DNA from 4 places in the Viridibacillus sp. d25.2 genome. Region 1 is predicted to be linked to each of the others. Evidence: predicted binding sites of a transcription regulator. Region 1 holds the regulator's gene; each other region holds the start of a gene.
What was found. The regulator LexA, encoded in region 1, represses DNA repair genes until DNA is damaged. The targets are predictions, from matches to a motif close to CGAACATATGTTCG.
Positions count from the first base shown of each region.

Region 2: ACZLO7_RS22170 (Y-family DNA polymerase) is a predicted target of LexA. The motif match lies at 2,954-2,967, and genes of this name have one in related genera.
Region 3: ACZLO7_RS19125 (YhjD family protein) is a predicted target of LexA. The motif match lies at 2,644-2,657, and genes of this name have one in related genera.
Region 4: ACZLO7_RS08265 (DNA polymerase IV) is a predicted target of LexA. The motif match lies at 2,571-2,584, and genes of this name have one in related genera.

Region 1 is NZ_CM196652.1:3,407,473-3,415,106, reverse strand. Features, by position in the region: gene ACZLO7_RS16875 (lytic polysaccharide monooxygenase) at 409-1,779, shown strand; partial or broken gene ACZLO7_RS16870 (GlsB/YeaQ/YmgE family stress response membrane protein) at 1,968-2,208, opposite strand; gene ACZLO7_RS16865 (hypothetical protein) at 2,373-2,765, opposite strand; gene lexA (transcriptional repressor LexA) at 3,112-3,732, opposite strand; gene yneA (cell division suppressor protein YneA) at 3,900-4,214, shown strand; gene ACZLO7_RS16850 (YneB family resolvase-like protein) at 4,211-4,867, shown strand; gene ACZLO7_RS16845 (DUF896 domain-containing protein) at 4,934-5,170, shown strand; gene tkt (transketolase) at 5,262-7,262, shown strand; gene sirA (sporulation inhibitor of replication protein SirA) at 7,407-7,634, shown strand, end outside.
Region 2 is NZ_JBVDMV020000003.1:59,774-67,407, reverse strand. Features, by position in the region: gene ACZLO7_RS22190 (hypothetical protein) at 1-90, opposite strand, end outside; partial or broken gene ACZLO7_RS22185 (EamA family transporter) at 219-347, shown strand; gene ACZLO7_RS22180 (YhjD family protein) at 925-1,263, opposite strand; gene ACZLO7_RS22175 (YolD-like family protein) at 1,260-1,601, opposite strand; gene ACZLO7_RS22170 (Y-family DNA polymerase) at 1,650-2,903, opposite strand; gene ACZLO7_RS22165 (hypothetical protein) at 3,296-3,958, opposite strand; gene ACZLO7_RS22160 (hypothetical protein) at 4,354-5,286, shown strand; gene ACZLO7_RS22155 (hypothetical protein) at 5,857-6,003, shown strand; gene ACZLO7_RS22150 (lecithin retinol acyltransferase family protein) at 6,523-7,098, shown strand; gene ACZLO7_RS22145 (helix-turn-helix domain-containing protein) at 7,165-7,506, opposite strand; gene ACZLO7_RS22140 (hypothetical protein) at 7,525-7,634, opposite strand, start outside.
Region 3 is NZ_CM196652.1:3,877,733-3,885,366, reverse strand. Features, by position in the region: gene secA (preprotein translocase subunit SecA) at 1-1,219, shown strand, start outside; one part of gene prfB (peptide chain release factor 2) at 1,370-1,444, shown strand; one part of gene prfB (peptide chain release factor 2) at 1,446-2,471, shown strand; gene ACZLO7_RS19125 (YhjD family protein) at 2,676-3,053, shown strand; gene ACZLO7_RS19120 (competence protein ComK) at 3,031-3,522, opposite strand; gene ACZLO7_RS19115 (IDEAL domain-containing protein) at 3,773-3,955, shown strand; gene uvrB (excinuclease ABC subunit UvrB) at 4,575-6,557, shown strand; gene uvrA (excinuclease ABC subunit UvrA) at 6,563-7,634, shown strand, end outside.
Region 4 is NZ_CM196652.1:1,665,188-1,672,821, reverse strand. Features, by position in the region: gene rnz (ribonuclease Z) at 1-837, opposite strand, end outside; gene ACZLO7_RS08265 (DNA polymerase IV) at 1,272-2,522, opposite strand; gene ACZLO7_RS08260 (PadR family transcriptional regulator) at 2,871-3,212, shown strand; gene ACZLO7_RS08255 (hypothetical protein) at 3,209-3,718, shown strand; gene ACZLO7_RS08250 (serine hydrolase domain-containing protein) at 3,727-5,202, shown strand; gene ACZLO7_RS08245 (PadR family transcriptional regulator) at 6,252-6,590, shown strand; gene ACZLO7_RS08240 (DUF1048 domain-containing protein) at 6,898-7,251, shown strand; gene ACZLO7_RS08235 (DUF1048 domain-containing protein) at 7,248-7,592, shown strand.

The DNA of each region.
Region 1 (7,634 bases):
CTGTTTGGATGGGTTTTTTATTTGTATAAAAACGAATTCTCTAATTTTACTATTTTTATAAACTTTTAGAAAAACTGTCCGATATATAATGGTGTAAGTATATTGGCTCTTAAAAACGAAAATAAAAAACAGGGCATAAATAGCTAGTCTTTAGATTTTATAGTGCGAAAATTGACATTTAATACAATGGGGAAATTTAAAGAAAATTTATTTAGTGAACGATATAATTATTGGTGTAAGTATATTGACCCTGAATACGGAGGTGAGTAATAGTGTAAAAATGCTTAGTGTTTAGATTTTATAGCATTAATATTGATCAATATAGTTTTTATCTTTTTGCATCAAAATCCTCGAATATAGATATTTATTTGTCATGTAATAAGTAGAAAAGTAAAGGGGACTAATACAATGAATAATAAACTTTCATTTGGTTTAACGAAAATAAGTAAAAGAAAAACGGGAGTAAGTGCTTTTATATTAGCAACAGGTATCTTGGGAATTACTTTAATACCTGAGAACGCAAACGCTCATGGATTTGTAGAAAAACCTAGTAGTCGTGCTGCGTTATGTAGTTCAAATTATGGAGCGCTTAACTTGAGTTGTGGAAATGTAATGTATGAACCGCAGAGTTTAGAAGCACCAAAAGGGTTCCCACAAGATGGGCCGGCAGACGGAAAAATTGCTTCAGCTGGTGGTATGTTTGGTGGAATTCTTGACCAACAATCTACAGATCGTTGGTTTAAGAATACAATCACTGGTGGTGAAAATACTTTCACATGGAAATATACTGCACTGCATGCAACGAGCAAATGGCACTATTATATTACAAAAAAAGGATGGAATCCTAATAAACCTTTAACCCGTGCTGTTCTTGATCCGATTGGAGTTATACAACATAACGGTTCTACAGCATCTAATAATCCATCGCATAAAATTAACGTACCAACAGATCGAAGCGGATACCATGTGATTTTGGCTGTTTGGGATATAGCTGATACTGCAAACGCTTTCTATAGTGTAATCGATGTTAATTTAATTAATAATGAAAACTCGGATACAAAAGCTCCAACACAACCACAAAAATTATATGTAGCGAAAGTTACAGAAAACAGTGTGAAATTAAACTGGGAGCCCTCTACAGATAACGTAGGGGTAAAAGAATATCAAGTATTACGTGATGGAAAAGTAATTGGAACGGTACCAGGAACTACATTTACAGATGGAAAATTAACGGCTAATACAAAATATAAGTATACAGTGAAGGCCATAGATGCAGCAGGAAATGTTTCACAAGAAAGTGAAGCTGTTGTTGCAAAGACAGGAAATAAAGTTCCAGATAATGAAGCACCAACCCAACCAAAAGGACTACATAGTATGGGGCAAACATCATCTAGTGTAGACTTAATGTGGAGTCCATCAGAAGACAATATAGCAGTTGACCATTATGTTGTATACAGAGAAACATCAAGTGGACAACTGATAGCAGCTGGAACATCCAACACTACATCATTTATGGACAAGAACTTACAGTCAAATACAACATATAAGTATACAGTTACGGCAGTTGATGCATCTGGAAATGAATCAATTAAAAGTAATATTCTTACTGTTAAGACAAAAGAGCAGAGTTCCTCTTATGAACAATGGAATCCGTATAAAGCATATACAAAGGGTAATAGAGTAGAACATCAGGGAAAAAAATATGAAGCGGTTCAAAGTTATCAAGGAAACGGCGATCCAAACTGGATATTTTCCTTATCGTTATGGAAAGCGATTTAATTTAAGTACAACTTAAATAGAAATAGATAGGTTAGAGGGTTTTGATGTGAAAAGATGAAAATAAACATGACATTGGCTTGTAATTAGATTAGTGTATTAAAAGAGCCAAAGCTGAATATAGCGATGGCTCTTTTTTATCTAATTATGGATAAAAAAACAAAGACCTGAGCAACTAGCCCAGGTCTTTATCACGTATTATTATTCATCAATTTCGTAATGACACTTACGATTAGGATTAATACGATTGCACCTATTAAAGTCGGGATAATATAAAAATCACTTAATGTTGAACCCCATTTGCCTAATAATTTTCCGCCAAAAACAAGCCCCAATAATACCTGCGATAATATTACCTTTAATTCCTCCTGCTAACCACGCTAAAATCCCACTGTAGCTTTGAAATAAAGTTTGATTAAAAGTATGCTGCAAACGCTTAGTTTATAATTGAGAAACCCACATATTTTGAATAAAGATTGAACAAAATACATGGGTTTGGTTTTGATGTGGAGTGAGTTTTTGTAAAAGAGATTGATTAAACTGCAACTCTTCAAAAAAGAGGATTGATACATCAATCCTCTTTTAAACTGTTTTTTTCACTTTAACAGATTGGATATAGCTTTTTCTGATATCGGCTTATCGAGTGAATAATAAGTTTTATCAATACTTATTTCACCGTCTTGAAATGTTATTTTAACATCTTTGTTGTCGCTATAAAGAGTAGCACTATAGATATATCCCTTTATTACTTCATGCTCTTCAAATTCACTATACGCCCGTGCATTTAAAAGCTGATTAAATTGTTTTATTTTTTCTTTTTCAGTAATACTATGTCTTTTCCTGTTTCTCCCATCAACAACTTCAATTTTAGATACCGATATATCACCAATGATCTCTGTAAAATCTTTATTTTCTTTTAGATTTGTTTGAGAACATCCACTAATTAATAATAAAACTATAGATATCGATAGCATAATAAAGTTTTTCATTTAGATTCTCCTTGATTTATGATAAAAGGAAAATTCCAAGTAACTGTCTAAGTAATCGGCATAGTTATTATTTTTTAATGTTAAAACGTCATCTTCATTTTTGAAATTAATTTGCATTATTATTCGCGCCCTTATATTACCTATTGCTGATTTTACATGTGTTCTTGAAGAAACAGTAGCGTACTAAATTCAAATAAAATGGGGACTAGGTCCGAATACTAATACAATAGGAGTTACGTGAGAAGGAACGATCGATTATATTAAATATATCTTCGTTATGTATATAAAAAGATTGTAAGAATCAAATAAATTAACAATGATTCTTACAATCCTGTATGGTTGACTTTTATAAAACGTTACGATATAAACCGACTACTTTACCTAAAATGGAAACTTGATCTACAATAATTGGCTCCATAGAAGAGTTCTCAGGCTGTAAGCGGAAATAAGATTCCTCTTTAAAGAATCGCTTAACAGTTGCCTCATTGTCCTCTGTCATCGCTACAACAATTTCACCGTTATTTGCAGTGGCTTGTTGTTTCACGATTACATAGTCTCCATCTAATATACCAGCATCTATCATAGATTCACCCATGATTTCAAGCATGAAAATTTGGTCTTCAGTTGTCCCATAAGAATCTGGGATTGGGAAGTATTCTTCAATATTTTCAATTGCTGTAATAGGAAGGCCTGCAGTAACTTTACCAACTAGTGGTACATGTACAACACCTTGTTTTGCAATTGTAGAATCTTGCTGATCTAATATTTCGATTGCACGAGGTTTCGTTGGATCTCGTCGAATTAGTCCTTTGCTCTCAAGTCTAGCAAGATGTCCGTGGACTGTAGAACTTGATGCAAGACCAACTGCTTCACCAATTTCACGGACGGAAGGCGGGTATCCTTTAGTGCGAACTTCCTCTTTGATGAAACCCAATATGTCTTCTTGTCTTTTCGATACTTTTTTCAATCCAATCACCTCTTTATCTCATACTATGTAAAAGTTATTAATAGTATAGCATTAGCGAACAAACAATGCAAACATAAGTTCGAAAAAGTCGTTGACAAAAACAAGTGTTCTGTTTATATTTAGAACATACATTCCGAACAGGTATTCGAATAAAGGGGAGAATCAGTATGAGTTGGTTAAAAAAATATCAATATATTACATTGCTTTTTGGGTTTTGCGTAATCTTCACATTGATTTTAGTGTTTGCAAATAGTGGGAATACTTCATATAAAGAGATTAAAGTTCACGACGGGGATACTCTAATTTCTCTGGCGAATAGATATAAAGGTAAAATGGCTGACCATGAATGGATATCAAAGGTTAAGAATGAAAACAATTTAATTGACGATACGATATATGCGGGGCATACTCTAATAGTTCCAGAACATGATAATATTAAAGTTCAAAATATAGGGGTAGAAGTGGCGAGTGATAAAAAATGAAACAGAAAATAGCAATACTCTATTGTCGTGTTAGTACAGAAAAAGATACACAAGATACTTCGCTTGAAAGGCAAGAGATTGAGTTAAGAGAATTTGCAGCGAGTAAAGGCTATGAAGTTGCTCAAGTCTTTTCAGATCGACATAGTGGATATGATATTGATCGTGAAGGATTACTTGATTTACTCGAATGTGTAAAGGACTATGATCAACCAACACTGTTTGTACAAGATGAAACACGTTTAGGACGTGGGAATGGTCGAATGGCGGTACTTCATTTATTGCAAAAAACGAATACAGACATTTTTACTTTAAGTGATGCAGGTCATGTTCGATTAAATGAAATGGATGCTATGTTGTTAGAAATATTAGCAATTGTTGAAGAGTATCAACGTAAATTACATAATGCTAAAATCCGCAGAGGGATGCGGAGAGCTGTTCAGAACGGGTACAGACCAGAGAAAAATTTAAAAGATCGAGGGAATCCTGAAGGACGAGATCGGATAGATGTTCCAATTGAACAAATAATCCAACTTAGACAAAAGGGTATGACGTTTGAAGAAATTACAGATACTTTAAGAGGATTAGGTTTCCAAGTTAGTAAAGCGACGATTCATCGTAGATTTATGGAGTTAAAAGAGCAAAAAAAAGACTAAAAGCTTGCGCTTGCGGTCTTTTTTGCATACCTTTGTATTAATGTCTGTATGAAAGGTGAGAAAATAATGTTATCAAAAGAAAAATTACAACGTATAAGTGTACTTTCAAAAAAATCAAAAGCACAAGGCTTGACTGTAGAGGAAGCAAAGGAGCAAACAGCACTTCGAAAAGAGTATTTAGACACATTCCGATCTTCAATGCGTGAGACAATTGAAAATGTCCGCGTTTTCGATCCAGAGGGAAATGAAGTGACTCCTGAGAAATTACGTCAAAAACAAAATAAGAATAATCTTTTAAATTAAGCACAATTTATAGAAAGCATTGTTTTATATAAGAATGTTGACTACACTGTAATAGTACAATATTTAGCTTAAGAAAGGATGTCTATTAAAAATGACTCAACAAGCAGATCAGCTTGCTATTAACACAATTCGAACTTTGTCTATTGATGCTATTGAAAAAGCTAATTCAGGTCACCCAGGATTACCAATGGGGGCTGCGCCAATGGCTTATACTCTTTGGACAAAACAACTTCGTCACAATCCTTCAAACCCTAATTGGTTTAACCGCGATCGTTTTATTTTATCAGCAGGTCATGGCTCAATGCTATTATATAGCTTATTACACTTAGGTGGATATGGTTTACCAATGGAGGAAATCAAAAATTTCCGTCAATGGGATTCCAAAACACCAGGTCACCCAGAATACGGTCATACAGCTGGAGTTGAAGCAACAACAGGCCCATTAGGTCAAGGTATTGCGATGGCTGTCGGTATGGCAATGGCGGAAAGCCACTTAGCGGGTGTTTATAATAAACCAGAACATGAAGTAGTGGATCATTATACGTTTGCACTTTGTGGCGATGGTGATTTGATGGAAGGCGTCGCTGCTGAGGCAATTTCTCTAGCAGGTCACTTACAACTTGAAAAACTGATCGTGCTTTATGATAGCAATGACATCTCTTTAGATGGCGATTTGAATAAATCATTCTCAGAAAATGTTCAAAAGCGTTTTGGATCATATAACTGGAACTACATTCATGTAGCTGATGGTAATGATATTGAAGCAATAAATGCAGCCATTGAACAAGCAAAAGAACATAAAGGCCAACCTACTATTATTGAAGTGAAAACAGTTATTGGATACGGATCACCAAATAAATCAGGTAAAGCTGACTCTCACGGTGCTCCATTAGGTACTGATGAAGTGAAACTTACTAAAGAACACTATTCATGGCCACACGAACCATTCCATGTACCTGAAGATGTGTATTCAACATTTAAAAAAGCATCAGAAGTTCAAGGTACTCTTGCTGAAGCTACTTGGAATGAACAATTTGAAGCTTATAAAAAAGCATATCCTGCACTTGCAGAAGAGTTTGTAAATGCGATGAATGGGGAGCTTCCAGAAGATTTCGCATCAGAAGTACCTGTTTATGAAGCAGGTAAATCTATTGCTACACGTTCATCTTCTGGTGAAGTGATAAACGCACTTTCAAAAAATACACCTTCATTCTTTGGAGGAAGTGCAGACTTAGCAGGTTCAAATAAAACAACTATTAAAAATGCAGGCGATTTCTCAGCAGAAACTCCAGAAGGCCGTAACATTTGGTTCGGTGTTCGTGAATTTGCAATGGGTGCGGCTCTAAACGGTATGGCTCTTCATGGTGGAGTTAACGTCTTTGGTGGTACATTCTTCGTCTTCAGTGACTATGTACGTCCAGCAATTCGTCTATCTGCATTAATGGGACTACCTGTAACATATGTATTTACACATGACAGTATCGCTGTTGGTGAAGATGGTCCAACACATGAACCAGTTGAACATCTAGCTGCATTACGTGCTATGCCAAATCTTACTGTTATTCGTCCTGCAGATGCAAACGAATCTGCTGAAGCTTGGAAATTAGCAGTATCATCTAAGAATCAACCAACAGTTTTAGTTCTTTCACGTCAAAACTTACCAGTGTTAGATCACTCAGCTTCACTAGCAGCTGATGGTGTTTCTAAAGGCGCTTATGTTGTTTCAAAAGCTAATAAAGAGGTAGCTGATGCACTAGTTTTAGCGACTGGTTCAGAAGTAAGTCTTGCTATAGAAGCTCAAAAACAATTAGCTACTGAAGGTATCGAAGTATCAGTTGTTTCTATGCCATCATTTGATCGTTTTGAAGCTCAAGATGCAGCATATAAAGAGGCAGTATTACCAAGAACAATCACAAAACGTTTAGCAATTGAAATGGGTTCATCATTTGGCTGGCATAAATATACTGGCTTCGAAGGTGATGTTCTAGCAATTGATAAATTTGGTGCGAGTGCACCAGGCGAAATTGTTATGAAAGAATATGGCTTCACTGTAGAAAATGTAGTTGCAAAAGTAAAAGCGTTATTCGCTTAAGGAAATAGCGTTAATATTGAAAAGTAGAGGATTTTTTCCTCTACTTTTTCTTTTTTGACAAATAAAGTGCTTTAAATCGGACGTCAATTGACAAAATGTTCTTGCGATGTTTGCTATACTGTTTACAAGAGAGGAGTGGTAATCTTGCGAGTATACTCAATCTTTCATGTGAAAAAGAAACATCAGGCTTTTGTTTATGGTAGAGAACGTTTACTATTCGATTTCATTCAATCCTCAAATACGTATGAGCATGCAATACATCCGACGCAAGAAATCTCCTACTTATGTGAGCCTTTGGATATGGTGCAAATTGAACAAATTATCCAACAACAACTAGGTAATAGCTTTTCTGGCATTCAAACAAAGGATCAC
Region 2 (7,634 bases), on a different replicon from region 1:
AATTGCATTTTTTGCATCTTGAATCAGGACATCTGGTAAGTCTGCGAAAGCTGAGAAAACTTCTGTTTCTGATAAAAATAATTTCTTCATATTTAACATCTCCAATTTTCTAAATTATCTAAAAATTATCTTAGATAATTTCAAACTACCAAACTATTAATTGTATGTCAAATAATTACTGGGTAAATAATGTGAAACTGATATTGTAAGGAAGTTAACCTGCGGTTGGAACTTTACTTGGATGGCTTATTCTAGGAGAGAACATAGGTGTAACGTTTTGGATAGGCTCTGTCCTAATTTTCAGGTATTTTATTAATCTAAGAAAAGAAAAAAGACCCCCGGGATAAAGCCACGGGTTTCTATGTGATTTGATCAAAGACTGTACGATGACTTAGCGGAACTTGCTTGCTTACTCACTAGACACTACAATTTCAAATTGCTGCACCCCATTTCTCTATTAAGTAAAGAGGAAGGAAATAGGGCCCTCCCACCCGGCAAGTTACATAACATAATTATACCGTATTTATGAAGGTGAAAAGCTCAAAACTCCTTGCTCTATAGTGTGTCCAATGATAATTATTGGCTTTACTACTTATTATTTTAACAAGCTATATAGATTTCATAGTCCGGAAATGGTCCACTCTATAAGATTTAGATTTACTTAATTTGCACTTCCGTATATTGATAAAGATATGCCTAAACGGTATTGTTCAATCATAAATAGGCTATCACTTTAGATAGAGCCATTTAACTATTCGTAATAAATACTTAAAATCAAAACTTGAATACATTTTAGGACTAGCGCATATATTACTATCAGATCGGGAATAATTTACTTTATGCGATTCAACTAAAAATATAGGTTTTATTCTCTATAAAAGCACAAAAGGATGTTTATACACTTTTTGTGCTTTTGCTTTGTTATTACTGTAGCCGTTTGAATAACTCTTCCTCTACCGCTGTTTTTAATGCTTGATTCGCATAATTTAGATGAAGATCTTCTCCAGCTGTTCGTATTTGAATATCACTGAAATACTCGCTCGTTCGATGCCATCCTATTACTTGTATTCCCCTTCTTTTTAATAGCTGTTTTGATTTATAATAATCACTTTTCAATTCCTTTAATAATGTATCCACCAATACTAAATAGATATTTTTCATTTTCAATTTCCCTAAATGTGAATGATCTTTTTGTAAAGATTGAATTGCTAATTCTAATATCAAGTATTGGTGCAATTGGTTATGTTCATCAATCGTTATCATAGAAAATCATCACATAGGCGTATATCGCAGATTGCGGAGAGCTGTATTCGTTTATTCACTAACGAGCTTTGAATTAGGCAGTCGTCATGATAAGGATCAACAGCTTGTAATAACCCCTCGGTAGTGAAAAATTCACCGTTATTCCAAGTGGTGATGAGCACGGGCTCATGAGTCGTAAGTGCTTGAGACATAATCATTTGAAAGTCCTCTAATTGATATTCATCTAATTCAGGGCGTTTTATATAGTTTTGTTCCTTTTTCCAATGCTTTAATATAGTTAGATGTTCTGGAAGCATTAGCGAAGTCCATTTTTTATTCCCTCTATCGAAATTTGTCATACTATATCCCATCTTTATGAATTTTTAAATGTGACACATTCCAATCGTTCACCCACTATGTCCACCAATTAATTGCTCACGTTGAATCGCAGTACCACTTTTAGTAAAGGAAGTGGCACGTAACAAAGATGTTGCTCCAAATCGCTCTCTTATGTGATCCATCGTGTGTGCTAGTGTCTTACGTTTAACTTTGTCTACATCAAACAAATCTAACTGTATACTCTGTTCAGGTTCCAAGTTGGTAATACGTACAGACAGTTGACGTGCTGGCTCACCTGCAAAGTATTTATCTAATAACTCTTTACATACTGCGTAAAGCTCCATTGTGTCACTTGTAGGCGCTTTTAAAGTCTTGGAGCGATAAAAGCCTTTTGTCATGGCGTGCTTGCTATAGGATAGCCCTAGCGTTAATGTACGTGCTGCATAACCCGCTTCCCTTGCCTTTCGTGCTATATCCTCACACATTTCTAAAAGTACAACTAGAATTTCCTTACGTGTATGATAATCCCGCATTAGCATTTGGCCTTTTCCAAAACTCAATTGTTTAGATAGTAATGGCTCACCGAAATTTGAAAGGTCAATCCCCCATGCATGATAGTAATATTGTGTACCCATTACACCAAATGCCCTTTCAAGTCTTTTTAAGTCCGTGCGTGCTAAGTCTCCTACTGAATAGATCCCCATTTTATTAAAATTATGTTCCATCTGTTTGCCAATACCCCACATTTCGGATAAAGGATGGACTGGCCAAAGTTTTTTATCCACATCTTCGTAAGTCCATTTTGCAAAACCAGTTTTCTTTGCTTCAAGATCGAGTGCCAGTTTTGCAAGTAGCATGTTAGGACCCATACCTACAGCAGTACGAATGCGGAATTGGTTAAAAATTGCTTGACGAATAGCCTGAGCAGTATCTTCTGGACTCCCCCACAACCTGTTCGTTTTTTCAAGATTAACGAATGATTCATCGACTGAATAGACATGGATAGCCTCTGGTGGCACGAAATCGCTTATTAATCGCGTGATTGCCATAGACATTTCCAGAAAGAAAGACATTTTAGGCTCAAACAAGCGTATATCAGGATGTTTAGGAATCTCGTATTTCCTTGTACCTGTTTTTACACCAAACCGTTTTTTCATTTCTGGACTGGCTGCTAATACCACACTGCCTGCTTGATTTAAGTTTCCAACTACAGCTATAGGCACTGTCATCACGTCCAAGTTTTCAATCATAGCTATACAACTAGCATAAAATGACGTTGCGTCGATACAAATGATAGGTTTATCCGGCAGATTATCGTACATGCTAGACATAAAAGGGACTCCTTCAGAGGAACGTTTGTTCTTATATTTTACAAACATACGTTTGATTTAGCAAGTGAATTTATATTGTTATTAAATGGGTGAAATTATACGTGAGTAATGTACGAATCAGTGAAAACCGTGGAAAGACCAATATTTAGACGGCCAATATAAAAAAGAACCTCGCCATTCCGCAAGGTTTCTTGTATTTCTTGAAAAATTTATTTACATAAACGGCACTCCCAACTTTTGCAATATACATTGAAGAATTTTACGTATTGTAACCATGTAGAATCAACCAAGAGATAATTGAAGATAGACCTTTCCAGATTGTTCAATTATCGTATGTACGCATCTATTTGACTAATAATTTTACAAATGTATTTAAAGAATACCTAATCGTAATTATAGTTTCCATCTTCGGATTGTTCTAACAACCCCATATCATCATGTATAGCCTGTAGTTCCAGTAGTTCACGAACTCTAAGTGATTCTTCCATAATTCCTTCATATTCTACTGTTGTTAATTCAAACCTCTTATATTTAATTTCATCTTCAAATTGCTCAATTTTATTTTTAAAAAATTCTATTGTTAAATTATGACATAACTTAATTTTAACTATTAAACTTTTAACTTCATTATCATCTAGAAATATTTCAAAGTGCATTAACTTGTTTCTTTCTTTATTAATCTCTTCTAATAATGTTTTAAAATCTTCTGAAATTACCGTATCACATAGAAATTGCAGTCGATTAATAGCTTCATTCAATCCTACTGTATTTAATTTTGGATTAATGTCAAAAACTGTTTTGTCACTCTCTACATGTTTTTCTAATTTTTTTTTCGCCTCGATGTAACCTCTAATATCGGTAAATATTAAATACTCTTGTTGTTCTTTAAGTAATAGTTTAAAAAGGACCTCGTTTGCTTGAATTAGATAGAAGAGAGCATCCTTAATATTGTATTCTTTACCTACTGCTAATTCATCGATTTTTTCTATTTTTTCAAAGCATACTCTTATAGAGTCCAATCCATTTCTTTTCAGGTCAAAAAACATAAATAATCTCCTTAAAATTCATTAGTTTATAATCTTTATTAAACATTCTTTACTATCAATATTCAACCTTTGTAAATTAATACAGAACCAAAACTAACTTTTATAATGCCAAAAGCTTTTGGCGATTTATTAAAAATTTAGTATATTTTAGCGTAATGCAGAATAATTCTGCATTACACATTTTGCGATCTCTTAGAAATAGCAGCATATATGGCGCTACATGTTGTAGATATAATAAGTAATCATCCTTCTGTATGTTATTAAGTGGAATCTATTTTGTCCTCTTATGATAGCTGTACACTTATCTCTTTAACTTTACTAAACTTACCTTTTCAACCTATCTTTAGGATACACTAACATGGTACTATAGTCATAAATAAAGTAGAGGTGGAAATATGAATAAAAAAGTTTTATGGACGACTATATTATCAGTTATTGGGGGTATCGCAATTTTCATTATTTTAAATGCAATAGAAAAAAAGCAGGAACTACAAAGGAGTATCGAAGAGGATTTAGCACATAACTTCGAAACTTATACAGTTACGTTAGATCCTAAAGATTTACCAAAAAATATTTCTATAGACTTTGCAAATAACGTTAATACAACTCTAAGCTATTTAAATCATCATATAGGTATACTTCCAACAAAGGTTTTAGAAGCGGATAAAAATGATACACGTACAGTTCTTGAAATTAAATATTATACTGAAAATTTTTTAAAATATTTAAAAACAATTGAATTAAAAGCAGGTTCTAAAAAAGAGATTGAATTAAAGACATTAATTCTAAAATTGAAAGAATCATCTACTATTATGTCTGAAAATATTTTAGCTAACTTGAAAAGTGAGGACCTAGATAAAACAGTCAATAAAGATTTTTTGAGAGTACAAGAGGATGCAATGAATGTATCTACATGTATTTTTAATAATGGGCTTACAAAATACTACATTAGAGTCACTAACGATTATATGAATGAGCCTTTTACTTTGAATGATAGTGAACCTATTAGTTTTTTAGGTGTAGATTCTGATGGTAAATTCAATCCTTATATGAGTAAATATACTGTATTAAAAAAAGATACATTAAAAGGTATAAAGGAAAAAACATATACACCATCTACACCATCAAAAACTGTAACAACTAATAGTACAAAGTATGAGCCATCCATTGGAATGACTGATTATGAAACAGTTGATTCTACATGGGGACGTCCAAACAACATTAATAAAACTGAAACAATATATGGTGTAAAAGAGCAATGGGTATATGATAGAGGATATTTATATTTTGAAGACCATTATTTAACTAGTATTCAAACTTCGAGATAATATTATCTATGAAATTTTTACTCACAACAAAAAACTTTTTTATAAAGACTAAACTTAAATTGCTGGGTGAGAATCCATTTTGAACAATTTTTTAGATTGAATTGCATATCATAGAAAAAGAGAAATAAACCTCATTTTTCTAAAAACGACGCTACCTTTTTAGACGTTTGAAAATAATGCACTCTATTGAAAATCATGGAAATGTTGATGCTATAGGCTTTTAAGGGCTGTTTAATCAATCTTTAATCTTTACTATACAAACTAAATCTACCTCAAATCTAACCCAGTCATTTGAACAATGACTGGGTTTCTTTTATTGTAAAACAAGTTTTACAGCAACCTTTTATTTAAACTTATTTCAATCTCATACTTGTCCTATTTTCTCTTTTCCTTCTTTTTTTGCTATTACTCTTCTTTTTTAGAATATATATTTCAAATTTGCTTATAACAATATGTAAAAGCATCTTAAAATACGAAATTCTATAGAGTAGACTTTTTCTAGGTAAAACTTTTACATCTCTTTTTAAATTAACAATAGACTTAAAAAATTTACAACAAGGAGGAGCTAAAATGGACACAACTACAATTGAAATAGTTTTATTAGTCGCACAAACATTATTTAAAATGTCATTAGCAATCATAGCAATGATTATAAGTATTATTACTATGTTCGTTTTTTATGGCATTAGGATCTATCTTTTATTCCCAAAAAAATAACTGAATTCATGCACCAATATAATCGGCAGGGACCAAATTAATGTTCTCTGCCTTCTTGTGCAATATTTAGTTCACATTATTCTCTACATACTTGAGTATTCAACTTTTCTCATTCGTATGTCTATAGCACATTTTAATACTTTATAATGCTTTTCATCCAAACTAGCAATCCAGTCCATCACATTGAAATGTTCGTAGCTGTTCCACATATTCATGGAAAACTTTCCAAGCTGCACCATTTATCTTGTTAAACATAAGGGATTCTTTTTTCTTCAAAGTCTTCTGTTTATTGATAAAATAAATTTAAGTCAATTTCTACACACCCCTTCGTTTATCTCCAAAATAGCAGTAAAATCTATATATCTGATTTACCAGATATAACTAAAAATTCAACCTTTTAAACACTCGACCGTCTCACTAAGATACAATGTGATTAAGAGATTAAAAAAGAGTGATATTAAAGGGACAATGTTCCAACGAGAACTATACAAAATTATTTGAAACAGAGGGGTAAATTGCATGGGATTTTTCAGAAATGTTTTTGATTTTGTAGACTGTGTTATTTATGATGCTAAAGAATTAAAAGTAGGTATTAAAGAGGTTGTCCATGAAAGTAAACGTGATATTATCTCTGATTTAAAGCGTGATGCCCCTCCAGTTGGTAATATTATTGAAAAGGCTGACCGCTTTGTTACAACCTATAAAAATACGACTGAACAGTTACCCGTCTCCACACTTTCAACTATTCCACAATGGGGAAAATTATTAAAAAATGCAAACAAGTATGAAAGCCAAGCAGTCGATAGTGATACAATTACACGAGCCAAACACTTACAGATGAACCGTTTAGGTTATTTACATCATGCTTTATCGCTAGGTGACAGTACAGTTATCCATTATCAAGATGGTATGGTGAAGATAGAGTCAATTGAACATTTCGCTAAAGGCGCAGCAATTCATATTGTCAGCACAACAAAACTGTATCATGATGAAAAAATTATTGCACGAGCATATTCAAGACTTGGCGAATCTGAATATAACCTAATATTTAATAACTGTGAGCATTTTGTTTCATGGGCAATGAATGGTGACTAATATTGTATAGGCATATAAAAAAGCCGTTTATTCATAATTTTGAATAAACGGCTCTATTATTTGTTACTAAACACTTTTCACTTTTTTAATTGTCTCCCATAAACCCTGCAAGACCTCTAAGTCGTTATCCTCGCACAATAATAATTCGTTATACCAGGAACGACGTATTTCTTTGTTTGGCATCTGACTTAATAGCAAACTCATTTCGTAATGATCATTTGATTTCACTAGAAAATCAATTGAACAAGAGAATAGTTCAGCTAGTTTTTGAATATCTTTTAAGCTAGGTATACTACAATCGCGCTCCCAATTCGAAATAATCTGCGCTGATACACTTAGCTCTCGAGCTAACGTTACTTGGGAATAACCATGCTTTTTACGGAGCGCTCGTATCATTTGCCCTATCATATATTTCACCTAATCTATTTATTTTACACTCATACTCATATTTTCTAAGAGCATTACTATCGATGTATCAATACGATAAGATGTATCAACCCCAACATTATCGTTTTTAGTTAACAAAACAGTTGTTT
Region 3 (7,634 bases), 470 kb from region 1:
AGTTCTAGTAGGTACAGTTGCTATTGAAACATCAGAATTAATCTCGCATTTACTTACAAAACGTGGCATTCCACATGAAGTATTAAATGCAAAAAACCATGAACGCGAAGCTGAAATTATTGCAGATGCCGGTTCAAAAGGTTCTGTTACAATTGCGACAAACATGGCTGGTCGTGGTACGGATATTAAATTAGCTGATGGAGTATTGGATATCGGCGGTTTAGCTGTAATTGGTACTGAACGTCATGAATCACGTCGTATTGATAATCAGTTACGTGGTCGTGCTGGTCGTCAAGGTGACCCTGGTGTGACTCAGTTCTACCTTTCTCTTGAAGATGAATTAATGCGTCGTTTCGGTTCTGAAAATATGAAGAATATGATGACTAAACTAGGTATGGATGATTCTCAACCAATTCAATCTAGTATGGTATCTCGTGCTGTAGAATCTGCTCAAAAACGTGTTGAAGGTAATAACTTCGACTCTCGTAAGCGTTTATTACAATATGATGATGTTATGCGTCAACAACGTGAAATTATCTATAAAGAACGTTACGAAGTACTTGAAACTGATAATATGCGTGATTTAGTTGAAACGATGATTGATGAAGTATTAGTAAACACAGTGAGCGCTTATACTTCTGCAGATTCGACAAATGATTGGAACTTAAAAGCAATCGAAGACTTCGTTGCAGCGAATTTATTACCTGAAGGGGTTATTACCGTTGAAGATTTACAAGGTAAATCAGTTGATGGTATCCTAGATGAAATTCGCGAAGAAATTAAAGCTCATTATGATGAGAAAGAAGCAGAACTTTCACCAGAGCGTATGCGTGAGTTTGAAAAAGTAATTTTACTTCGTGCAATTGACTCTAAATGGATTGATCATATTGATGCTATGGATCAATTACGTCAAGGTATCCATTTACGTGCATACGGTCAAACTGATCCACTTCGCGAATACCAACAAGAAGGTTTCGAAATGTTCGATGCTATGGTTGAAGCTATCCGCATAGATGTTTCAAAATATGCGATGAAAGCTGAAATCCGTAGTAATCTAGAGCGTGAAGAAGTGGCGAAAGGCCAAGCTGTTAACCCTAAAGAAGACGGCGAAAAAGTGAAGAAAAAACCAGTCCGTAGCAAGGATGCTAACATTGGTCGTAATGATTTATGTCCTTGTGGTAGCGGTAAAAAATATAAAAACTGTCACGGTGCAGTATAATAAAGCCTAATTGTATGATTAAATGAATAGGTGGCAACTAACAAAACATGGGGGGATTTTATCCTCTCATGTTTTATGCCGTCCTAAGGGGAATCATGTAGGCACAGATTATTGTGAAATAATCAAACCAAATTTGGAGGAATACAATCAATGTTTGAATTAGCAGACGTGCGTAACGAGTTAGACAATTCAGCTAAGAAATTAGCGGACTTCAGGGGGTCTCTTTGACTTAGAAAACAAAGAGGCACGAATACAAGAATTTGACGAATTAATGCTTGAACCAGAATTTTGGAACAATCAACAACAAGCACAAAATGTAATTAATGAGTCAAAAGGCTTGAAAGAAGTTGTGAATGAATATAAAGAATTAGAAGATACGCAAGAAAACTTAGAAATGACACTAGAATTATTACGTGAAGAACCTGATGAAGAATTACAAGAAGATTTAGGCGTTGAGTTAAAAGAATTCGTAGCACGATTAAAAGAATTTGAACTACAATTGTTATTAAGTGAACCTTATGATAAAAACAATGCAATCTTGGAACTTCACCCAGGAGCTGGTGGTACCGAGTCCCAAGATTGGGGTTCGATGTTATTACGTATGTATACTCGTTGGGCTGAAAAACGCGGCTTTAAAGTAGAAACAATGGATTATTTACCTGGTGATGAAGCTGGTATCAAGTCAGTTACATTAGCAATCAAAGGGCATAATGCATATGGCTATTTAAAAGCTGAAAAAGGCGTTCACCGTCTTGTACGTATTTCGCCATTCGATTCATCGGGTCGTCGCCATACTTCATTCGTATCATGTGATGTGATGCCTGAATTCAACGACGAAATTGAAATTGAAGTTCGTACAGAAGACTTGAAAATTGATACGTACCGTGCAACTGGTGCTGGTGGTCAGCATATTAACACAACTGACTCCGCTGTTCGTATTACACACTTACCAACAAATACTGTTGTTCAATGTCAGGCTGAACGCTCGCAAATTAAGAACCGTGAAAAAGCTATGGGTATGTTAAAAGCTAAATTGTATCAATTAAAAATTGATGAACAACAAGCAGAATTGGATGAAATTCGTGGAGAACAAAAAGAAATTGGCTGGGGTAGTCAAATTCGTTCATACGTATTCCACCCATACTCAATGGTAAAAGACCACCGCACAAGTGCTGAAACAGGAAATGTGCAAAATGTTATGGACGGTGACATTGATCAATTTATCAATGCTTACTTACGTTCTAAACTATAATTTCTTTCAGCAGAAGCCTCCGGCCGATTCCGGACGCAATTATGCCGAGGCATAATTGATTTTAACTATGAAAAGCCATTCGACGGAGTAATTCGTTGAATGGCTTTTTTGCATGTAAAAAGGGTATGCTTCCTACTTGCAATTTCTTATAAACGTAGTAAAATATTAAATAGGAACAAACGTTCTTATTTTGGAGGTGGAAGCATGTCGCGTATCCCAAATGAAGCTCTTGTAGTGCTTGAAACAGTTATTTACTTACCAATGGTACTTTCCATTTTCGAAAGAGACTGTAAAGCATTTGAACAAGGAACATTCAAATTGAAGCGGCCATATATCGATTTAGTGCATGAAGCGATGAAGCAAGTGCAAAGTGAATTAAATGCAGCTCATCAATATTTGCAAAAAAACCGGCTTAAAATTATGCGAGGAAATCGTGATGAGTTATTTTCTGAATATATCTTTGTTTACAATAATACTAAAGAACATCGTCGGTATTCTAATATTCGATTACGTAACCGAGTAGAAGAGCTGTTAACAATATATTTAACAAAAGTCCAATTTAAAAAAGAGAAGGACGTTTAATCTCAAAACGTTGCTGTAAAAAGTATGCCATCGCTAGTTGAGTTCTCATTGTGATGACTGAAACGTCTACTTCTACATCTTGTCCATTTTTAAACGAAACAAGACTTCTTGATGGACCAGCGTCTTCAAAAAACTCAATTGCATGCATAGCAAACCAAACATTATAGTGCGAATTAGGCGATAAAGTGGGCATGAAAATACAAGGTGTACCATAATCATATGCAACAACAATTGGTAGTTTATGACGTGCGCCAAGATATTCTTTTGACTTGTTAGTAGCAAGCTTAAAAGAAGTACCATAGTCAGAACAAGATTTATGGATTACTCGAGATGGTCTTGCATCTACAAGAAATTCCCTCTCCTTTTCAATTACTCTTGTGTAAATGCTATTACCCTCAAAAACTGGCATAAGTGCAAACGTACTAAAAGACAAAGTGAAATTAGATAATTTTGTCAGTTTTTCTCCCAATATATATTCCTCCCTTCAAAAATAATCGAAATTAGTATAATTTAACTATCATTTTAACTATAATTGGTATAAAGCGCAACGAATAAATGGAATATAATATTAAAAATCCTAAATATTACCTAATATACGAAATAAGATTGCTTATTTTTCTGAAATTTCTTATAATAGAAAAAAGGCATTCGAGGTGAGATCGTTGGATAAATATTATTCCTATACTGATTTTTTAAAAGCTCTTGGACGAACTGATAACATGAATAATGCTGAGAAATTGTTGGATACAATCTATTTAGATTTGTTTTTAAACCATGTACATCGTGCACAAACTGAAGAGTATTTATTAGCTTGCATTGACTCGGCTTTAGATGAAAGAAATGAAGTCGCCTTTTATCAATACGTCCAAGAATTAGAGAAATTACAGACAACCGTCGGATAAGCATTGTTAGACAATTATTGATTGATATTAGACATGCTAGTATAAGTTTTAAGCTTATACATAGAGAATTTATAACATAGCAAAAATCGTTCCTTTATGGGGACGATTTTTTTATTGGATAAACTGTCGCGAAAGGGTGAGTAATTAAAAAGGTGTAAGTAATGTTAGAAAGGCAGATTTAACACCTTTCAGCAGAAGTCTCCCACCTATATAGGTGGTGAGATGAATGCGGATTTAAGCTGCTTTTCAGCGGGTGTCCAAACACCCGCTGAAATTGAGGAACTTAGTCTAAGAACGCCACGTCCGGTGGCAACGACTGAGTGACCAACATCGTGTTGGCCCAAAGCCTCCGGCGGATGTCATGGAATCGGAAAGGGGTTCTTTGTGCAAGCACAAAGCCGATTCCGGACGCAATTATGCCGAGGCATAATTGATTCTTGTTTTATTCTGAAGTTATCAAAGATAAAAAAGAGAAAAATGCTAAATACCAAGTATCCTCAAAGTATAATTATCGCCGAATCAATGAAACTATTTCGAAAAACGTATGTTCGCTTATTGCTCGATATTTCCAATTTGCTATGGTAAAATATATGTAATTAGTAACAAGGAGGACGTGGCTATGGTTCAGGCATTTGATTTACATTCACCATACAAGCCAAATGGCGATCAGCCAGCAGCAATCGCAGAGCTTGTCGAAGGTGTCCGTAAAGGTAAACAACACCAAACCTTACTAGGAGCAACTGGTACAGGTAAAACATTTACAATTTCTAATGTTATTAAAGAAGTCAAAAAACCGACCCTTGTGATCGCACATAATAAGACACTTGCTGGTCAATTATATAGTGAATTTAAAGAGTTTTTTCCAAATAATGCAGTAGAATATTTCGTTAGCTATTATGACTATTATCAGCCAGAAGCTTATGTACCTCAAACGGATACATATATCGAGAAGGACTCTAGTATTAATGATGAAATTGATAAGCTGCGACATTCGGCAACATCGTCATTATTTGAAAGAGAAGATGTCATCGTCATCGCGTCTGTTTCTTGTATTTATGGTCTCGGTTCACCAGAAGAGTATCGAGAAATGGTATTGTCTATCCGAACAGGAATGGACATAGAACGGAATCAATTGTTACGTAAACTAGTAGATATTCAATATGAACGCAATGATATTAATTTTACACGCGGAACATTTCGTGTACGTGGTGATGTTGTCGAAATTTTCCCGGTATCGAGAGATGAGAGATGCTTGCGTGTAGAATTTTTTGGTGATGAAGTAGAACGTATCCGGGAAGTCGATGCTTTAACAGGAGAAATTCTCGGCGAACGAGAGCATGTCGCCATTTTCCCAGCATCCCACTTCGTTACACGGGAAGAAAAGATGATAAAAGCTATCGAGAATATAAAAGTTGAATTAAAAGAGCAACTTGAGAAACTTCGTGAAGAAGATAAATTACTCGAGGCACAACGCTTAGAACAAAGAACAAATTATGATTTAGAAATGATGAGTGAAATGGGCTTCTGTTCTGGTGTCGAAAACTATTCGCGTCATTTAACCCTAAGACCATCTGGCGCAACACCGTACACATTATTAGATTACTTCCCAGAGGACTTTTTGTTAGTTGTGGATGAAAGTCATGTTACGCTACCTCAAATTCGAGGAATGTATAATGGTGACCAAGCGCGCAAAGGCGTTTTAGTTGATCATGGATTCCGTTTACCGTCAGCACTTGATAATAGACCGTTAAAATTTGAAGAATTTGAGAAACATGTTCATAACGCGATTTTCGTTTCTGCTACACCAGGACCTTATGAATTGGAACATACACCTGACATGGTAGAGCAAATTATTCGTCCGACTGGTCTACTTGATCCAGAAATTGAAGTACGTCCAATTGAAGGGCAGATTGATGATTTAATCCATGAAATTAATTTACGGACTGAAAAAAATGAACGTGTATTAATCACAACCTTAACGAAAAAAATGTCTGAAGATTTAACGGATTATTTAAAAGAAATTGGGATTAAGGTACAGTATCTACACTCAGAAGTAAAAACGTTAGAGCGAATCGAAATAATTCGTGAATTACGTATGGGAACATACGACGTATTAATCGGCATTAACTTACTACGTGAAGGTATCGATATTCCAGAGGTTTCTTTGGTAGCCATACTGGATGCAGACAAGGAAGGCTTCTTACGTTCAGAGCGTTCGCTCATCCAAACAATTGGACGAGCGGCACGTAATTCGAATGGTCACGTTATAATGTATGCAGATCGTATGACGGATTCGATGACAAAAGCAATCGACGAAACGAATCGACGTCGTACAATTCAAGCAGCCTATAATGAGGAGCACGGGATTACACCAAGAACTATTCAAAAGGAAATTCGCGATGTAATTAGAGCAACTCAGGCAGCGGAAGAACCAGAAACATACGTAACGAAAGTAATGAAGGGTAAAAAACTTACAAAGCAAGAAAGAGAAACGCTCTTATTATCTTTAGAAAAAGAAATGAAGGATGCCGCAAAAGCGCTCGACTTCGAACGTGCTGCAGAGCTTCGTGATACAATCCTGGAACTGAAAGCGGAAGGATGAAGGAATTGAAAAACCAAGAAATTATCGTTCAAGGTGCACGTGCAAATAATTTGAAAAATGTAGATGTTAAAATTCCGCGTGATAAGCTCGTTGTAATAACTGGCTTATCAGGTTCTGGAAAATCATCTCTTGCGTTCGATACGATTTATGCGGAAGGTCAAAGACGTTATGTGGAGTCTTTATCTGCATATGCTCGTCAGTTTTTAGGTCAAATGGATAAGCCGGATGTTGATGCAATAGAAGGGCTATCGCCAGCAATTTCTATTGACCAAAAAACAACAAGCCGAAATCCACGTTCAACAGTTGGAACCGTCACAGAAATATATGACTACCTACGCTTATTATATGCTCGTGTCGGCAAACCGATTTGCCCAAATCATGGTATAGAAATTACGTCGCAAACTGTGGAACAAATGGTTGATCGTCTTGTGCAATTTCCTGAACGTACGAAAATGCAATTGTTGGCTCCAATGGTTGCAGGGCGTAAAGGGACACATGTGAAACTTCTTGAAGACTTGAAAAAGCAAGGCTATGTTCGAGTTCGTGTCGACGGAGAGTTACGTGATTTAGATGATAATATTGAATTAGACAAAAATAAAAAGCATAGTATTGAAGTGGTCATTGACCGTGTTGTATTAAAAGAAGGCGTAGAAGCTCGTTTGAGTGATTCCTTGGAGACGGCACTTAGATTGGCAGAAGGTCGTGTAATGGTTGATGTAATGGAGCATGAGGAATTGCTATTTAGTGAGCATCACGCTTGCCCAATTTGTGGCTTTTCAATTGGAGAATTGGAACCGAGAATGTTTTCATTCAACAGTCCATTTGGTGCTTGTCAAAAATGTGATGGCTTAGGAACAAAATTAGAAGTCGATCCAACACTCGTTATTCCTGATTGGAACCTTACATTAAATGACAATGCACTCGCGCCTTGGGAACCGACGAGTTCGCAATATTATCCTCAACTATTAAAAGCAGTTTGTGACCATTACGACATCGATATGGATATGCCGGTTGAAGAAATACCGAAAGATAAAATGGATAAGATTTTAAACGGCTCAGGCACGGATAAAATCCACT
Region 4 (7,634 bases), 1.7 Mb from region 1:
AATATCTTGAGGGAAAAATCTTGCGCTTAAATGATTTAGAAGCAGATTTTTTGCTCCTGCTTTAATAGCAATATTTGCTGCATCCATATTTGTGGAGTGGCCATAATTGGCAGCTAGTGCTTCTGTTGCATGATCGAATGTTGATTCATGAACTACAATATCCGCATTTTCACTAAGTAAAACGGCATTTTCACAAGAACGTGTGTCTCCTAAAATCGTAACGATAAAGCCCAATTTAGGTAAATCTGTCACGTCACTACTTTTCACAATACGCCCGTCTGGCAATGTTACATTATTACCATTTTTCAGCTGACCTAAAAGTGGACCTTTAGGAACGCCAAACGCTATTGCTTTATCAATTTGTAATGCACCTGGTAGTGGTTTTTGTTCAATACGATAACCATAGCACGGCACGACATGCTGTAAAGGTTTTGCAGTAACGACAAAGTCATCATCTTCAAAAACAACACCTTCAGCCACCTCAACAAATTCAATAGGATAATTGAGATGTGTTTGTGAGATCTGTATTGTTAACTCAACCCAACTTTTTAATCCTGCTGGTCCATAGATGGTTAGCAATTCTTCTCCCCCTTGGAAAGAGCGAGAACTAAGTAAGCCAGGGAGTCCAAATATATGATCTCCGTGTAAATGTGTGATAAAGATTTTTTCTAATTTTCTTGGCTTTAATGTTGTATGTAAAATTTGGTGTTGCGTCGCTTCACCACAATCAAATAGCCAAAATGTGCCACGCTCTTCTAATAATTTAACTGCAAGCGCACTTGTATTCCGTGTTTTTGACGGCATTCCTGCGCCTGTACCTAAAAATTGTATATGCAAATGAAGTCCTCCTTACGGTAAACACGATGATCAACATATGAAGAATCCTCATAATGATTCCTTGCTATTTAAACTTCAGTGTTGCTAGTGTCCTATATCTAGTATAGCAAAAAAAGATGCTCATCAATCACCATATGGACATTGATACACGCCTTTTCTTTGCATTACTTATATTTTAGTTATGTAAAAAGCGATACTGATACTGTGATTTTTTATATAATTACTTCTACTCACTAACAGAAGAATAGATCAACTTACGATACTTCAATTAAAGAAGTTATTTCTTTTATCTTAGACTTTCTCCCAGCACTGCTGAAATTGTAAACATCACATAAAGCATAGCTCTGCTAGTTTACTAAAACTACAATACCATTAATTGATTCAGTACTCCCTGTCATCCTTTCGCTCCCCCTAATTGATTGAAAATATTTTCATCAATCCTTATGATCCTCCAAAAAGTCCTTACTAAAGCTCGTTTGCGATTCGTAATTGGCCTTTTTCTTTTCTTTCATGCCTTTTGAAATAATTTCTTTCCCGAATTTCTTTTGGAGCTGTTCCACTACTTGGATAATTGGCTCCTCTTTGGCATGCTTTTCAAAGTTGAAGATGGAAAGCTGCTCTGCTGTTTCTTTGCGATCAATCACATTACTCAATGTCACACCAAGTAAACGAACAGGTTCACCATGCCAATGTTTCTTTGCTAAATCAATAGCTATTTCAAAAATATCTGATTTCTTATAAATGGCATTGGAAAAGGTTTTACTCCGACTAGAGTTATGCCAATCAGCATCTCGAATTTGAATGGATACGGTATGTCCGGCTAGATTCTTAGCTGATAGTCGTTTAGCAACCTTTTCACAGAGTCCATCTATTGTTTTGCGAAGTTCATCCCATTCGACTAAATCTATAGGCAAAGTTGTGGAATTGCCAACGCTTTTCGTATCATAAATCGCATTAGGATCGACTTCCCTGTTATCAATACCATTTGCTCTGTCTTTTAACCTAGCTCCATTTTTACCTAAGTTGCTTTTTAAAAAGGCTTCAGAAGCTTGTGCTAAATCGCCGATTGTGTAGATTTTCAAATCGTTTAGTTTTTTCGCTGTGCTCTCTCCAACCCCATGCATTTCAATGACTGGTAAAGACCATAGAATGTTGGGCAGTTCACGTTTTCTTAAAACGGTAATGCCCATTGGCTTTTTCATATCAGAAGCTGTTTTAGCCAAAAACTTGTTCGGTGCAATCCCAATCGAAGAAGGCAAATCTAATTCATTTAAAATACGTTTTTGAATGCTTTCTGCGAATTCTATAGCTTCTTTTCCATGTACAAGTTCCGTAACATCTATATAGCCTTCATCGATTGACACGGGCTCCACAAGTTCTGTATATGTTCGTAGTATGTCAAATATCGCCTTTGAAGCAATACGATAGCGTTCAAAATTAGGTGGCAACAAGATGAGTTCCGGACATTTGCGCTTAGCTTCCCACACAGCCATCGTCGTGTATACCCCTTTTGCCCGTGCTTCATATGAACAAGTTACTAGGATGCCACGTCGCTCCTTTGGGTTGCCTGCAATGGCAATTGCTTTGCCCTTTAGTGTTGGATCATGTGATTGTTCCACAGAGGCATAGAAACAGTTCATATCGATATGAAAAATAATTCGCCCTTTTTGTTTCCGCTCCTCCATCTCACATCTCTCCTGCTTCTTTTATTATGTACAGTATAGCAAAAATAACGAACAGATGTTGGTATTCACTACTTGTAAAGTTGAATGAGACTTTCTTTTCTGTTACTAACCCGTTTGACATTTCAACTTTAATTCACACTTCATGATTAAAAAAACTAATTACATTCATAACCTTATTAGCCTCGCGCCCATCTTAATTTTTGTAATCAATCAAAAATACAATAATAAGATCGTGTAATGATAAAAATTTGTCATTACTTTTATTCTAACTCACCATTTATTATCATTTATTGAATTTATAACAAATATATACTTGTAAGAAGTATATATTTCTGTTAAATTCATCCTATGGACAGAACAAGTTTAATTAAAGGTCATTTAGAAATGTGTGTATTATCTATTTTGTCAAAGAAAAAAAGCTATGGTTATGAAATTATGAAAGAGTTAGAAGAACACAATTTAAAATTGAAAGGAGTAGGAAGCATCTATCCAATTTTAACTAAGTTAAAAGATCAAAATTGGGTTAGTGCTTATCGCGAAATAACAGAAAGTGGGAAGGTTAGAGTTTATTATGAAATCAATGAAATAGGAGAGATATTTCTTCAGAAAAAAATCAGTGAGTGGTTGGAGTTACAAAAGGATATAGAATCTTTACTACAAAGTCAGTTAGAAGGAGATCATTTAGAGTGAATATTGAATTGAGCCTAACAGAAAAACAATTTTTAAATGAAGTTCTTGACGAACTAAAGCTATATCAAATCAATTCAAAGGATAGAAAGTATATTGAACAACAGATTGTAGAACACTTTCAAGAATCCCGTGAACATGGAGGAGACGGGATAAATGAATTAGGAGATACAGAAACATTTGTCAAAGATTTTTTAGATATTAATGGAATAGACCTTCATACTAAAATAAAACAGATACGAAAACCTAACAGTAGAACGGGAATTTCTTTTGTGATTGGAAGCTTTACTTTAATCGTCAGCTATCTCATTTCACAGCTTCTCCTATCTATGTTCTTAACGGGATCATTTAATCCACAAAATAATAATTCATTTAATTACAATATTCTTTATCACATATCAGATAATTTTTGGTGGAATTCCATTCTAATGATTATCAGCTTTTCTATATCTTTACTACTTTGTACGTTAGTAGTGTTTTATATTCGAAGAATAAATTTTAGTAGGTGAAATTTTATATGAAACAATTAAAATATACTGGTATTTCTTTATGCTTATTATTTTATATGTGCGTTCTATTTCTCCCATTTTCAAAGGTTCTCGCGGGACAAGATATTAAACAAACTATCGACAACTATGTAGAAACATTTTTAAAAGACTATCGTATTCCAGGAGCTTCTATTGCCCTAGTGCATAATAATGAACTATTTTATTCTAAATCTTGGGGTGTAACGGGAGAATCCGAGGAAAAAGTAACTACACGAACCCCCTTTACTATTGGCTCGATAAGTAAATCATTAACAGGTTTAGCTATAATGAAATTAATTGAAGAGAACACCATTAACCTAGAGGATCCGGTGCAAAAGTATATCCCGTGGTTTACCCTTAAAGATAAACAAGCCGCTTCAAAAATTACGATAAAGCATTTACTTACCCATTCGAGTGGAATAAGTACTTATTCAGGATTATCCATTTCCGACAAGGCATCTAAAGATTTCAATGCTATAAAGCATTATGTAGAAAGTCTATCAAACATTGAGCTTACTGCTCCTCCTGGAAATAAACATCAATATAGTAATGCGAATTTCTTAATACTTGGTGCTCTCATAGAAGAAGTTACAAAGCAAACGTATTCAGAATACATGGAAAAGCAAATATTTATTCCATTAGGTATGATGAATGCTGCGGCAGACAACGATACTGCATATGAAAAAGGATATTTAGCTGGTTATGAATCCTGGCTAGGGTTCCCACGAAAAAGTTCCGTACCATACGATAATGCAGGAGCACCATATGGTTACATAACTGCAAGTGCTGAAGATATGGTCCATTACATCAAATTTCTTAATCAAGAAGATGACTCCAGTATTTTAAATAAAGAAACTATGAATCTCTATTTATCTCCACTCTTTAAAATATCCGAAAATCGATACTATGGAGCTGGATTAAGGATAACTAATCCATATTCCAACGATAAAATAATTTGGCATTCTGGATCAACTCCGGATTCCCATTCAGAAGTATTTTTAATACCTGGAACTGGTTGGGGCGGAGTAATTCTTACAAATAAAAATCATATTCTAGAAGAAGAAGGACTTCCATATCTGAAACAAGGGATTATCAATATATTAAATGGAGATAAACCGGAGACAATCCCTCCAAATTCACCAATTGTTCAGCTGCTTACAATAGGTTTTATTTGCTTACTCTCTGTGATGTTCGCTTATCTACTAATAAAGGTTAAATCAGGGGGAACTCTCAAAAAAAACGCATGGCGGGCCTCTGGAGTCTTACTATTGGCATTATCAACCGCGATAATACCTTTGCTCATTCATTTTGTAGATTCACCATGGGATTCAATAAAATTATTTGCTGCTGATATGGCTTTCCTAATCCAAATTGTAGTCTTCTTTTTAGCTTTAAACGGTTTATTATCACTTTATATTTCATATAAACAAATTGTTATTAAAGAGGGACAACTTCTACGTAAGTAGTTATTTCTACCCTAATTATGAGTATTGCTTTTCCCTATTCTCATAATTAAATAGGAATTGATCCATCCATGTAGATTATTCTGCTCATCTAAAATATATTTTTGAATGCTTTGAGCGAATCAATAGCTTCTTTTCCATGTACAATTTCTGTGATATCAATATAACCTTAACAATCTCTGTATATGTTAGTAGTATGACAAATATCGTTATTGAGTGTAATTCTAAAGCAAACAATATTGCTCTTATTTCAATAAACTACTTTCAACCATGCAGAAAAGTAGCATTCAACCTTTAACATTAAAGACAAGTAATTGTACATGATGGTTTACTTCATCATAACTTGTTTATAATGTTGCACATATTATAAAAATGTACATTACTAAATTCAATTTTAGTAGTGTACATTTTTTATTTTGGTAACATTTCTACTTGGATTCATTAAAGGTTTAGATGTTTACAGTTACAAGAAGGAAAGTTAATATAAAACAAATGTTCTTTTGTGAGATATTAGTAATTGTATTGCTATGAGTATGGTCCAAAACATATTGAAAGCAAATATGAAAAAACTTTTTATTTTTCACAAGAAAAAATTGAAAAGAGTGGAATTCTCATTCGTCGTTTATATTCACTTTCACTGCTAAATTCCCCAACTTTTGGAGTGCCTTCTCTAATATCTTTAATCTTGAATCCAACTAGCTTTAAAAGTTGATAATACTCTTCAAACGTCCGATGATATTTAACTACCTTTTTATCAATCCAAGGTTCTACTCTTTTACCACTATTAAAATAATCATCTACGATCCAATCTGCTTTTGAGGAGGAAACTGCTGCACTTTTTATTGATGAAGTTAATACAGGATGAAAGGCCAGATTGTTGAAGACCTCTTATGTTGTGTAGTAGACGTATACTGCGCAACAGGACTTTGAGGGAAAGATGTATGCTTGACAATTGACGCTACTCTGCATTACTATATACCGGTAGTCAGTATTGCTTAATACCTGTGATACAGACTACTGGGAAAAATACGAAATACAAATGGGTGATGAATTTGGAAAATATTACAGAAATGCTTAAAGGGGTACTTGAGGGGTGTGTACTTGAGATTATCGACCGTGGCGAAACTTACGGCTACGAAATCACACAGCAATTGCGAGAACTTGGTTTCACTGATGTGGTTGAAGGCACAGTTTATACGATTACCATGCGGCTTGAGAAAAACAATCTGGTGGACATCGAGAAAAAGCGATCCACTGTGGGACCGCCGAGAAAATTTTACACACTCAACGAAACAGGTCAAGAGCATCTTGAAATCTTTTGGAAAAAATGGGGTTTCATATCAAATAAAATGAACGAACTCAAAACGAAAGAAATAAAAAAGAGAACGTAAAATGAGTTTTATTGAAAAAATTATTGGAAGCCTGAATGACTAACGGGAATGAAAGGCGATAGTGGCGCGTGCGAAGGCACTTCCAAGTGAGTACCATAACGCTTCCAAAGCTCTCCAAACATATATGTAGACTGTTGCTGCTCCCATCGACTGGAAGGAAATGATCCGTATTTTGGATGCCATTCCCGATGTTTTTAAGGAAGTTGCAGCGGATGGTAAGTGCGTTAAAGAATATACTGGAAACAACGCAGCGATTAAATAATAGAACTTTTTTGAACAACTTAGTATCTAAAAGGAGGAGACTACAATGAACTTTTTTGAAAAAATAACCGGTAGCGATATGACTAAAGAAATGAAAGATTTTGAAGCAAGAGCAAAAGCCTTGCCGGCTGAATTTCAAACTGCTTGGGAAGAAATCACAAGTAATTTCTGGATTCACGGAAATTTCACCGGGCGTAATTTGATGCCGATTCTTGATAGTGCTCTTGAACTGCTTGAAGTTACATCAGCAGACGGCCAGAGCGTACATGAAGTACTAGGAGATGATATCGAAGGCTTCTGCGCAGCGCTTGTTGGTGATGAAGGTGCAAAAACATATAGAGATAAATGGCGTGACCAACTCAACAAGAACGTAGCAAGAAAATTAGGAGGGGTGAAATGAGTATCAAAAAAAACATCAATAAAATCATCGAAGAAAAAAAAGAATGGAGAGCCCATGTTTCCCGTATCAAAGCACTTCCACAAGATTACCAAATTGTCTATAATGAGATCCAAAAATATCTCTTTAAAGTCAGTCCTGTTGATTTTAAGGAAGGTATCGGACTACTCGTGGAAATTCTCAGCTTTTTTGAAGAAGGCGTAGCTGCTCGGAAAGGTGTGCTTGAAGTCACAGGTACAGACGTTGCTGCTTTCTGTGATGGTCTGATTGAAGAATCAGAAACTTATGCTGATCTCTATCAAGAATCGGTCAATCAAAAAATCAATAAGGACATGAAAAAATAGAAAGAACTTAGTACTTAGGCAAAATCCTATCGAATTTTTTCC